DNA from 2 places in the Pseudomonas sp. GNP012 genome. Region 2 is predicted to be linked to the other one. Evidence: riboswitches for the same ligand, from Rfam matches in the RefSeq annotation. Region 2 holds a riboswitch; the other holds the start of a gene.
The links. A riboswitch is a leader RNA that binds a small molecule or an ion and turns the genes downstream of it on or off. The one in region 2 is predicted to bind cobalamin.
Positions count from the first base shown of each region.

Region 1: it holds a riboswitch for cobalamin, as region 2 does, so the genes downstream of both, cobO (cob(I)yrinic acid a,c-diamide adenosyltransferase) here and ACXX83_RS08805 (CbtB domain-containing protein) in region 2, are expected to answer to the same signal.

Region 1 is NZ_JBTGUU010000001.1:3,633,927-3,640,226, reverse strand. Features, by position in the region: gene ACXX83_RS16335 (C40 family peptidase) at 1-484, shown strand, start outside; gene ACXX83_RS16330 (O-methyltransferase) at 503-1,165, shown strand; gene ACXX83_RS16325 (PQQ-dependent sugar dehydrogenase) at 1,292-2,605, opposite strand; gene ACXX83_RS16320 (hypothetical protein) at 2,672-3,256, opposite strand; cobalamin riboswitch at 3,410-3,642, shown strand; gene cobO (cob(I)yrinic acid a,c-diamide adenosyltransferase) at 3,725-4,336, shown strand; gene ACXX83_RS16310 (cobyrinic acid a,c-diamide synthase CobB) at 4,333-5,733, shown strand; gene bluB (5,6-dimethylbenzimidazole synthase) at 5,730-6,300, shown strand, end outside.
Region 2 is NZ_JBTGUU010000001.1:1,961,087-1,967,386, reverse strand. Features, by position in the region: gene cobN (cobaltochelatase subunit CobN) at 1-2,551, opposite strand, end outside; gene cobW (cobalamin biosynthesis protein CobW) at 2,555-3,625, opposite strand; cobalamin riboswitch at 3,728-3,939, opposite strand; cobalamin riboswitch at 4,135-4,360, shown strand; gene ACXX83_RS08805 (CbtB domain-containing protein) at 4,483-4,674, shown strand; gene ACXX83_RS08800 (CbtA family protein) at 4,686-5,393, shown strand; gene ACXX83_RS08795 (cobalamin biosynthesis protein) at 5,390-5,803, shown strand; gene cobM (precorrin-4 C(11)-methyltransferase) at 5,888-6,300, shown strand, end outside.

The sequences.
Region 1 (6,300 bases), 1.7 Mb from region 2:
CTGCGCCAGCCGCACACCGCCTCCTGCGCCGGTGGTTCGCGCGCCCATCGTGTTTGGTTCCCCACAAGCGTTTTCGCCCGAAGCGGAGGACGTGCTGTTTCGCGCGCTCGGCCTGGTGGGTACGCCTTATCGCTGGGGTGGCAACACGCCGGATTCCGGATTTGATTGCAGCGGCCTGATCGCGTACGTGTACCGCGATGTAGCCGGTATTGCCTTGCCGCGCACCACGCGCGAGATGATCTCCATGCAAGCGGCGAGTGTTGGCAAGGAAGGCCTGCAGACTGGCGACCTGCTTTTCTTCGCTACCAATGGCGGTTCCCAGGTCAGTCATGCCGGCATCTACGTGGGAGAAGGGCGTTTCGTCCACGCGCCGGCCACTGGCGGCACCGTGAAGCTCGACAGTCTGTCCAAGGCGTATTGGCAAAAGGCTTACCTGAGCGCCAAGCGTGTTCTGCAGCCTGAACATCTGGCGCGCAACCCGTAACGTCCGGAGCTGCTGCTCATGACTGCTCGTACGCTGAATCTCGACGACGCCCTGTATCAATACCTGCTCGATGTTTCCCTGCGCGAAACACCACTGCTCAAGCGCTTGCGCGATGAGACCCAGGCGCTGCCGATGGCGCGCTGGCAGGTGGCGCCGGAGCAGGGACAGTTTCTCGCCTTGCTGGTAAAGCTGACAGGCGCCAGGCGCTTGCTCGAAGTCGGTACTTTCACCGGATACAGCGCGCTGTGCATGGCGGCGGCATTGCCGGCTGAAGGTTCGCTGATTTGCTGTGATATCCCCGGCGACTACAACGCCATCGCACGGCGCTACTGGCAGGAAGCGGGACTCACCGGGCGGATCGACCTGCGCCTGGCCCCCGCACTGGAAACCCTCGGCGATCTTGAGCGGCAAGGTGGGGGCGAGCAGTTCGACCTGGTGTTCATCGATGCCGACAAGGCCTACTATCCGAGTTATCTGGAGCATGCCCTGCGTTTGCTGCGGGTCGGTGGGCTGGTGCTGTTCGACAACACCCTGTGGAGCGGGCGCGTGCTTGAGACCAGCCCCGAGAGCGCGGACACCCGGGCTATCCAGGCGCTCAACCTGGCGTTGAAGGATGATGTGCGGGTGGATCTGTCGTTGTTGCCGTTGGGTGACGGGCTCACACTTTGTCGCAAGCGTTGAGCTGGAAATCATGTGGGAGCGAGCTTGCTCGCGATGGCGGCATGTCAGTCAACCAGGATGTTGAGTGTGTTGGCCTCATCGTGAGCAAGCTCGCTCCCACAGGTTTTTTATGTTTCAGTGATAACGTTATCTAGCAGCCGACACCCGCCACACCTTGTTCCCCACATCATCGGCCACCAGCAGATCGCCCTGCCGGTCGATCACCACGCCCACCGGGCGGCCCATGGCTTCTTCCTTTTCGTTGAGAAAACCGCTGAGCACTTCAATCGGTTGTCCCGCAGGTTTGCCTGCGCTGAACGGCACGAAAATCACTTTGTAGCCACTGTGGGGGTTACGGTTCCAGGAGCCGTGCTGGCCGATGAAGGCCCCTTGGGTGAACGGCGGCGGCAGCTTGCTGTTTTCAGCGAAGGTCAGGCCCAGTGATGCCGTGTGCGGGCCGACGGCATAGTCCGGAGCGATGGCCTTGGCCACCAGACCGGGGTTTTGCGGCTCGACGCGGCTATCGACATGCTGGCCGTAATAGCTGTAAGGCCAGCCATAGAATGCGCCGTCCTTGACCGAGGTGATGTAGTCCGGGACCAGGTCGCTGCCGATTTCATCCCGCTCGTTGACCGCGGTCCACAGCGCGCCACTGCGCGGCTCCCAAGCCATGCCGTTGGGGTTGCGCAGGCCGGAGGCGAAGATCCGCTGCTGGCCGGTGGCACGGTCCACTTCCCAGATCGCTGCGCGACCTTCTTCCTTGTCCATGCCGTTTTCCGCGACGTTGCTGTTGGAGCCCACGGTGACGTAGAGCTTGCGACCGTCCTTGCTGGCGATGACGTTTTTGGTCCAGTGGTGGTTCAGCGGGCCACCCGGCAGGTCGACCACTTTGACCGGTGGCGACTTGATCTGCGTATCGCCACTTTCATAGTGAAAGCGCAGCAGGCGATCAGTGTCGGCCACATACAGGTCCTTGCCGACCAGGGTCATGCCGAAGGGCGAGTTGAGGTTTTGCAGAAACACCGTGCGGGTTTCCGCGACGCCATCGTGGTCCTTGTCGCGCAGCAAGGTGATGCGGTTCGCGCTGGGCACCCTGGCCCCGGCGCGTCCCATGACTTGCTTCATGACCCAGCCGCGAATGCCTTTGCCGTCTTCGGGTTTGGGTGGCGCGTTGGTTTCCGCCACCAGTACGTCGCCGTTGGGCAGTACATAAAGCCAGCGGGGGTGATCCAGGTTTTCGGCAAAAGCGGCCACTTGAGTGCCCGCGGCGGCGACGGGTTTCGCGCCCTGTGGCCAGCCGATGGCCGGGGCGATGTTCACAGTCGGGATCAGGGTTTTGTTGGGGGGCGGCAGTTGGGGTGAAGGGCCGGTGCCGTCGGAGACTTGCAGGCCGGCGGTCTCACTACAACCGGCGAGCCCTCCGCAGATCGCGATAACGAGAACGAGCGGGGGCGTGCGCATACGGGTGTTCCCTATGAATGCCTTGTTCTAATCATAGAGACGCGTTGTCGTCCAATGGTTCAACCCCTAGCCACGAGCTTCCTTGAACAGCACCGCAATGCCGGGGTGATAGTTGCCGGCTTCATTGCGCAACTTGCGGTAGGCATACGGGAAATACCAGGCGACCGCGCAGGTGTGTTCCTTTTGCAGGTCGTCGACCATGTCCTGGAGTTCTTCCGGTGTCGCGCCTTGCTGGGCTTTTTGCGGGGCGACGAACAGGCAGCCGAGTTTCAGGTCGCTGGCGTGGCTCAGGCGCTTTGCATCGCTGGCGATGTCGAGCAGGGCCTGGGTCAGATTGAGGCTGTTGACCCGTGGCCAGCGCTGGCTGGTCTGGATGTAGGCGCGGGTTTCGGGCGAGGCGAGGAACAGGTCGGCGCGGCTGTTGCGTTCGCCTTCTTCGGTCTGCTTGCGGGTAGGCGTCTGTTGCAGTGTGACCATCTCGGCCATCCAGGCGGCGGCAGACAACAGTCCGAGATTGGCTTTTTCGTCGTGCCAGTAGGGTGTGTCGCCATCACCGCGCACGGCGTTATAGCGGTCGATGCATTCGAACCAGCGCTCGAGCACAGGGCGCAGGAATTCCAGCTTTGGATTGCTGATGATCATGCCTTGCATGGGCTCACCCTTGTTATTGTGTTGTGAGGTTGTGGCTCTTTGATATCACTGCTGAGAGTGAGGCACAAGATTGACGTCAGTTTTTTGATTGACGACAGTTATTCGGCAGCTGGCCTCCCGGCTTTAATTGACGCTCCACCCCCAACCCTCTAACCTTCGCGGCTTGTTTCAGGTGCTCTGTGACTTGGGTCGACAGAGTGAAACAGGGAAGCCGGTGAGCGAGTTCTTCTGTTGGTCGAGGAACCGCAATTCCGGCGCTGCCCCCGCAACGGTAAATGAGTGAAAACTGTGTCTGATGCCACTGTGTCGATTCGATGCGGGAAGGCGCACAGTCTGGCTTTGCGCCACTCATGAGCCCGGAGACCGGCCTGATTCATCCAGCGGCATCACGGTGGGCGATGCCAGGCTTGTTGCCTTCTATTGCTGTGCCTGCCCGCCGTTATTCCTGCCTCAACGGAGAGCTCCCCCATGACTGATACCCCCGATCGTGACGAACGCCACCTGGCGCGCATGCAGCGCAAAAAAGCCGTGATCGACGAGCGCATCGCCAATTCCCCGAACGAGTGTGGTCTGTTGCTGGTGCTGACCGGCAACGGTAAAGGCAAGAGCAGTTCGGCCTTCGGCATGCTCGCCCGCGCCATGGGGCACGGCATGCAATGCGGTGTGGTGCAGTTCATCAAGGGCCGCAACAGTACCGGCGAAGAGTTGTTTTTCCGGCGCTTTCCCGAGCAGGTGCGTTTTCATGTGATGGGCGAAGGGTTTACCTGGGAAACCCAGGACCGTCAGCGCGACATCGCTGCCGCCGAAGCGGCGTGGGCGGTGTCCCGGGAACTGCTGCGCGATCCGTCCATCGGCCTGGTGGTGCTCGATGAGCTGAACATCGCCCTCAAGCACGGTTACCTCGATCTGGATCAGGTGCTCAGCGACTTGCAGGCCCGGCCGCCGATGCAACACGTGGTGGTCACCGGGCGTGCCGCCAAGCCGGAAATGATCGAGATGGCCGACACGGTCACCGAAATGGGCATGATCAAACACGCCTTTCAGGCCGGGATCAAAGCGCAGAAAGGCGTCGAGCTGTGAACCAGCCTCGTCATTGCCCGGCGGTTCTGATTGCCGCGCCGGCCTCCGGCCAGGGCAAGACCACCGTTACTGCGGCGCTGGCCCGCTTGCATCGCAATCAGGGGCGCAAAGTTCGCGTGTTCAAGTGCGGCCCCGACTTTCTCGATCCGATGATCCTCGAGCGCGCCAGCGGTGCGCCGGTGTATCAACTGGACATGTGGATGGTCGGCGAGCAGGAGAGTCGCCGGTTGCTGTGGGAAGCCGCCGCTGACGCCGACCTGATCCTGATCGAAGGCGTCATGGGGCTGTTCGACGGTACGCCGTCGAGCGCCGATCTGGCACGGCATTTCGGTGTGCCAGTACTGGGTGTGATCGACGGTACCGCCATGGCCCAGACCTTCGGCGCACTGGCCCTGGGGCTGGCGCGTTATCAGCCGGACTTGCCGTTCGCCGGCGTGCTGGCCAACCGCGTCGGCACGCTGCGCCACGCGCAACTGCTCGAAGGCAGCCTGACTGAAGGCTTGCGCTGGTACGGCGCGCTGTCCCGGGAAACCGGGATTAAACTGCCGAGCCGACACCTGGGGCTGGTTCAAGCCAGTGAACTGAATGATCTCGACCTGCGCCTCGATGCGGCAGCCGATGCCCTGGCCAGCAGTTGCGAGGTCGCGCTGCCACCGGCAGTCGAGTTCGCCGCCCCCGATGTCATCGTCGCCGAACCGCTGTTGGCCGGTGTGCGCATTGCGGTGGCCCGTGATGAAGCCTTTGCGTTCACCTACGGTGCGAGCCTGGATTTGCTGCGGGCGATGGGCGCCGAGCTGTCGTTTTTCTCGCCGATCCGCGACCGTGCGTTGCCGCAAGCGGACAGCCTGTATCTGCCGGGTGGTTACCCGGAACTGCACCATGTTGCGCTGGCACAAAATACCGCGATGCTCGACGCGATCCGCGCGCACCACGCCGCTGGCAAACCCTTGCTCGCCGAGTGTGGTGGCATGCTGTATCTGCTCGACTCCCTGACCGATGTCGAGGGCACTCGTGCCGAACTGGTTGGTTTGCTGACCGGTGATGCGGTCATGCAAAAGCGTCTGGCAGCGTTGGCGTTGCAAGCGGTGGAGTTGCCGGAAGGTTCGCTGCGCGGGCACACCTATCACCATTCACTGACCAGCACTGAATTGGCGCCGATTGCCCGGGGCGTGAGCCCGAACGGCGGGCGCGGTGCGGAAGCGGTTTACCGTGACGGGCGGATGACCGCCTCTTATGTGCACTTTTATTTTCCGTCGAACCCCTCGGCGATTGCCGCGCTGTTTGCGCCGGACCTTGAAGCCGCCTTCGCGAGCAAGCCCGCTCCCACAGAGGAATGCATTTCTTCAGGCAGCTCACTTCTAAATGTGGGAGCGAGCCTGCTCGCGAAGAGGCCATGACAGACAACGCATTCACCGAAGCCGAACGCGCAGCGGTCTATCGCGCCATCGGCGAGCGCCGCGACATGCGCCACTTCAGTGGCGGCACGGTCGAGCCCGAGTTGCTCCAGCGCCTGCTCCAAGCCGCACATCAGGCGCCGAGCGTCGGCCTGATGCAGCCCTGGCGCTTCATCCGCATCAGTGATCGCGCCTTGCGCGGGCAAATCCAGGCCCTGGTGGAAGAGGAGCGCGTGCGCACCGCCGAAGCCCTCGGCGAGCGCAGCGACGAGTTCATGAAGCTCAAGGTGGAAGGCATCAACGATTGCGCCGAGGTACTGGTCGCCGCACTGATGGACGACCGCGAGCAGCATATCTTCGGCCGTCGCACCTTGCCGGAAATGGACATGGCCTCGCTGTCCTGTGCCATCCAGAACCTGTGGCTCGCGTCTCGCGCCGAAGGGCTGGGCATGGGCTGGGTGTCGCTGTTCGAACCCCAGGCACTGGCGGACCTGCTGAGGCTGCCGCCGGGAGCCAAACCGCTGGCGGTGTTGTGCCTGGGGCCGGTAAAGGCGTTCTACCCGGCGCCGA
Region 2 (6,300 bases):
CGCAGGCGTCCAGGCGCGGGGCAACTACTTCGCGAAGGCTGTCGATTATGGCACTCACTTCAGCCCAACCTGCCTCCTGTGGGAGCGGACTTGCTCGCGAAAGCGGTGGGTCAAGCGACATCAATGTTGAATGGTCCACCGATTCGCGAGCAAGCCCGCTCCCACAGGGGTCATTCAACACGCCCGAAATCAACTGCGCTGCATACAGCTCCAGGCGCTCGCGGGTATCGCCCGCCGTGCGCCAAATCTCGTCACTGATAAGCAAAAGAGACTCGGGACGCGGCCCGGTCCATGGCTCGCCCAGCGCACAATCCAGTGGGTCAAACCCCAGCGCAAACGCCTTGGCCAGCGCCCGCAGCAGGCTCGATTGCGCTCCTCGGCCATCGCCCCGTGGAATGCGCAACAACGCCAGCAAGGTGTCGATACGCAGGCGACCGGTGGGCGATTCGCCGAACACGTGCAGACCATCGCGGATCTGCGACTCTTTCAAGTCGCACAGGTAAGTGTCGAGTCGCGGCAACCAGATCGCTGCGTCGGTATCGCTGTCGAGTTGCTCGTCCAGCTGCAGTTCACGGTCGATGTGCGAGTCACGCACCAGTTGCAGGATGTCGCGCTGCAACTCCCGAGCGCGGCGCGGATCGAGCAACTGCGCTTCGTAATACTCGTCGGCCAACAGTTCGAGGTTGCGCAGCGGGCCATAGGTTTCGGCGCGGGTCAGCGGTGGCATCAGGTGATCGATGATCACCGCCTGGGTGCGCCGCTTGGCCTGGGCGCCCTCGCCCGGGTCGTTGACGATGAACGGATAGATGTTCGGCAGCGGCCCGAGCAGCGCATCCGGCCAGCAGTTTTCCGACAGCCCCACGCCCTTGCCCGGCAGCCATTCGAGGTTGCCGTGCTTGCCGACGTGAATCACGCCATGGGCGCCATAGGTGTGGCGCAGCCAGAAGTAAAACGCCAGGTAGCCGTGGGGCGGCACCAGGTCCGGGGCGTGATACACCGCGCTCGGATCGACCTGATAACCCCGCGCCGGTTGGATGCCGACGAAGGTCTGGCCAAAGCGCAGGCCGGCGATCATCATCCGTGCACTGCGGCACATCGGGTCGTTTTCCGGCGCGCCCCAACGTTCGAGCACCGCCGCACGATTGGCTTTGGGCAGGGCATTGAACATCGTCAGATAGTCGTCCATTGCCAGGCTTTGCTGGCACGGACGCAAGTCCAGGGTATCGAGATCGTTGCTGACACCGCCCAGCAACTGCTGGATCAGCGCGGTGCCACTGTCCGGCAATTGCGCCGGCAACGGATAACCTTCAGCATGCAGCGCCCGCAGGATATTCAGTGCGGCGGCCGGAGTGTCGAGGCCGACGCCATTGCCGATGCGCCCGTCGCGAGTCGGGTAATTGGCGAGAATCAAGGCGATGCGTTTTTCGGCGTTTGGCACCCGCGCCAGTTCGACCCAGCGTCGCGCCAGTTCGGCAACGAAGTCCATGCGCTCCGGTTGCGGCCGGTAGCAGACCACATCCGACTGGCTGCGCTCACTGCGCCACGCCAGGTCCTTGAAGCTGATCGGACGGCTGATGATGCGCCCGTCCAGCTCCGGCAAGGCAATGTGCATCGCCAGATCACGCGGGCCAAGCCCCTGTTCACTGGCGCGCCAACCCGGTTCGTTGTCCTGGGCACAAATCGCCTGGATCACTGGAATATTGCGACGGAACGGTCGCAGGTGTGGCGCTTCGGGGCTGGACTGGGCGAAGCCGGTGGTGTTCAGGATCACTGAGACACCTGATTCATCCAGCCAATCTTCGACCGCGCCGAGGCAGCCGGGCTCCTTCAAACTGGCCAGCGCAATCGGCAACGGATTCAAACCCGCTGCCTGCAAGCGTTGGCAGAAAACATCGATGAAAGCGGTGTTCGCCGCCTGCAAATGCGAGCGGTAAAACAGCACCGCCGCCACCGGTTGATCGGCGCGCCAGTCGGCTTGCCAGTCGCTCAGTGCGGCAGAATGTTTGTGCGGATGGTAGATCGCCGTACGTGGCAGGGTCTGCGGCTCGCCCCAGGTGTAATCGCGGGCCAGCCAGCGGTTGGCCAGGCAGCGGAAGAAATCCAGGGCGTTGCCCATGCCACCCTGACGCAGAAACTGCCAGAGCCGGTCGCGGTCCGCGGCGCCGACGGTACTCAGGTCGCTGAGCTCCGGGTCCGGGCGGTCATCGCCCGGCACCAGAATCACCTGCACGCCGCGCTGGGACAGCTCGACCAGGCGCTCGATGCCGTAACGCCAATAGGCGATGCCGCCGTGCAGCGAAATCAGGATCACCCTGGCGTGACGCAGCACTTCATCGACGTACAAATCGACCGAGGCATGGTTCTGCACCTGCATCGGGTTGGCCAGGCGCAGGCTCGGGTAATCCTCGGGCAACTGCTGCGCCGCCTCGGCGAGCAGCGCCAGGCTGGAGTCGCCGCTGCACAGGACCACCAGCTCGGCGGGGGTTTGTCCAAGGTCGGCGATGTTGTCATCCGACACGAAACCGCCGGGCTGGGTCCTGAGCAGGTGCATGGCTTACACGCTGAGCGCAGCGCGCAATTGCGCTTCGAGAACGGCGGCGTCGAGTTCCTGGCCGATCAGCACCAGACGGGTGATACGCGCCTCTTCGGCGCCCCACTGACGGTCGAAGTGCTTGTCGAAACGCGTGCCCACGCCCTGGATCAGCAGGCGCATCGGTTTGTTCGGGATTGCTGCAAAACCCTTGACCCGCAGGATGCCGTGCTGGACCACCAGTTGCGTCAGCGCGTCCATCAGCAGGCTTTCGTCGGCTTGCGGCAATTCGATGGAGATCGAATCGAAGGCGTCGTGATCGTGGTCGTCATGATCATCGTCGCCATCGTGATGATGGTCGTGGTGGCTGTGGCGGCTGTCGATGTGTTCTTCGGAGCCGGCACCCAGGCCAATCAGCACGTCCAGCGGCAGGCGACCGCTGCTGGCTTCGATGATTTTCACCGCTGGCGGCAACTCTTCGGCGACTTCCACGCGCACGCGGGCCAGGTCGGCCGGGTTGATCAGGTCGGATTTGTTGAGAATCACCAGGTCGGCGCTGGCCAGTTGGTCGGCAAACAGCTCGTGCAATGGCGATTCGTGGTCCAGGTTCGGGTCGAGTTTGCGCTGGGCATCGACCTGGTCCGGGAAGGCGGCGAAGGTGCCGGCGGCCACGGCCGGGCTGTCGACCACGGTGATCACCGCGTCAACGGTGCAGGCACTGCGAATTTCCGGCCACTGGAAAGCCTGGACCAGCGGTTTTGGCAGGGCCAGGCCCGACGTTTCGATGAGGATGTGGTCGAGATCGCCGCGACGAGCCACCAGTTCGCGCATCACCGGGAAAAATTCTTCCTGGACAGTGCAGCACAGGCAGCCGTTGGCCAGTTCATACACACGGCCGTTGGCTTCTTCTTCGGTGCAACCGATGGAGCACTGCTTGAGGATTTCGCCGTCGATGCCCAGCTCGCCAAACTCGTTGACGATCACTGCGATGCGGCGCCCCTGGGCGTTGTCGAGCATGTGCCGCAGCAGCGTGGTTTTACCCGAGCCAAGAAAGCCTGTGACGATGGTGACGGGAAGTTTGGCCAGTGTTTTCATCGGATGCCCTATGGCTAGGTGGCGGGCATACGGGACGACAACGGGCAACGCAGATGCGCGTGCCTGAAGAGTTCGCCACCGGATCACCCCGCCCGGTTGAAAGTGAGAATCTGTGTCGAGGCAGGTCTCCTGGCTGACGGTGTGCCGGCTTGAGCCTGGCATTCGCTGCGCCTTCCCGCCGGCCTCATGGATTGGGCCTGCAGTGGCGTGGCAACGAACATCACCGTTCACAGTTGCGGGGGCAGCCGCGGCATTGACCGCGTTCCCTTCTTAGCTTCGACAAACGCCGAAGAACCTCGAAAGCGCAAGGCTACGCATGGTATTGGGGCGGGTCAATGTTCACGTGACTTCTGCGGTGTGCCCTTCGCGAGCAAGCCCGCTCCCACATTTGATCGGGTTCTTTCAGAGGAAAAGGGTCAAGTGTGGGAGCGGGCTTGCTCGCGAAGAAAGCGACTCGGTTTCCAGTTGAGAACCCTTGCCAATTGACGCCCAACCCTCGCCCATGCTCTCCTACGCATCTTGTTACGGGTGCCCTTCACAGGGTGAAACGGGAAACCGGTGAATCATGTGCTTTACTCTAAAGCCATGTCAGTCCGGTGCTGCCCCCGCAACGGTAAGCGAGCGAAGCATCAGATCCACTGTGCCACTACGGCATGGGAAGGTGATGCTTGCAGGATCAGGCCCAAGCCTTTGCCCCTCGTGAGCCCGGAGACCGGCCCGCAACATAAAGTGACCATAACGATCACTGAAACAACAAACCCGCGGTGGGCGGGCGCTGTTTGAAACCCTGCGCGCCTGGTCGTGCAGGTTTTTGCATGCGCTCTTGATTCCCCGCTGACAGACCAGAGGGAAACGCCATGTCGATCATCAGCAGCACCGGCCACACTACAGCCAGCACCACTTCTACCCTGACTCAACGTCTGACCGCCGCCGTCTGCGCGTCGATCCTGGGCGCAAGCCTTGTGTATTTCGCCGGTTTCTCGCACATCGAAGCGGTGCACAATGCCGCCCACGATACCCGTCACAGCTCCGCGTTCCCGTGCCATTGAGACCTGCTGACATGATCAAGCGTATTGCGCAAACCGCAGGTTTCAGCGGGCTGCTGGCCGCCCTGTTGCTGACCCTGCTGCAAAGTTTCTGGGTCGCCCCCCTGATCCTGCAGGCCGAAACCTACGAAAAAGCTGAACCGGCGGCCGTTGAAATGCATGAACACGCCGATGGCGCGATGGCTGCCCACACCCACGACGCCGAAGCCTGGGAGCCGGAAGACGGCTGGCAGCGCGTGCTGTCGACCACTGGCGGCAATCTGGTGGTGGCTGTCGGTTTCGCGCTGATGCTGGCCGGCCTGTACACCTTGCGTGCGCCGACCAAAACCTCCCAGGGCCTGCTCTGGGGTCTGGCCGGCTATGCGACCTTCGTACTCGCGCCGACCCTCGGCCTGCCACCTGAATTGCCCGGCACTGCCGCCGCCGATCTGGCACAACGGCAACTGTGGTGGATCGGTACCGCCGCCTGCACCGCCGTCGGTATCGCACTGATCGTTTTCAGCCGTCACTGGCTGATGAAAGTCCTCGGCGCGGCAATCCTTGCAGTTCCCCATGTGATTGGCGCACCGCAACCGCAAGTGCATTCGATGCTCGCTCCGGAGGCACTGGAAACCCAATTCAAAATCGCTTCGCAACTGACCAACGTGGCGTTCTGGCTGGCCCTGGGCCTGATCAGCGCCTGGTTGTTCCGTCGCAAAAGCGATGGCCAATACCACGCATGACTGACGTCAGCACTGCGCCGACCCTGGTGGTCGGCCTGGGCTGTCAAAAGGGCTGCCCCGTCAGCACCCTGCTGGCGCTGCTCGACCAGGCACTGGAGGCGCACCAGATTGCGCGCCATGAAATCAAGGCCCTGGCCAGCATCGATTCGAAGCGCGACGAACCTGCACTGATCGAACTGGCCCAGCAGCTTGGCCTGGAATTGATGTACTTCAGCAGCGAGCAACTGGCCCCCTATGAGCCGCAACTCAGCCATCAATCGCAAATAGCGTTTGAACGCACCGGTTGCTACGGCGTGGCGGAAAGCGCCGCGCTGGCCCTGGCCGAACAACTGGCCCAGGCCCCGGCAAAACTGCTGATTCCCCGACAGAAATATGCCCAGGCAACCCTGGCATTGGCCGGTGCGGCATAAAATCCCCGATAATCCCCGCCTCGATCATGAACATTCTTCATCTGAAGCCCTGTTCAGCCCCTTTTATCCCCACAGGAACCGACGATGACCGTCTACTTCATTGGCGCAGGTCCCGGCGACCCCGAACTGATTACCGTCAAGGGCCAGCGGCTGATTCGCAGTTGCCCGGTGATCATTTATGCCGGCTCGCTGGTGCCAGCCGCCGTACTGGAAGGTCATTGTGCCGAGCAGGTAGTCAACAGCGCCGAACTGCACCTTGAACAGATCATCGACCTGTTCAAGGCCGCCCACGCCAAAGGCCAGGACGTGGCCCGGGTACACTCCGGCGATCCGAGCCTGTATGGCGCCATTGGCGAACAGATTCGCTGTCTGCGTGAGCTGGGCATTGCGTTCGAAATCGTCCCGGGCGTGACGGCCACCGCCGCTTGCGCAGCGCTTCTGGGTGCTGAACTGACGCTGCCGGACGTTTCACAAAGCGTGATCCTGACTCGCTACGC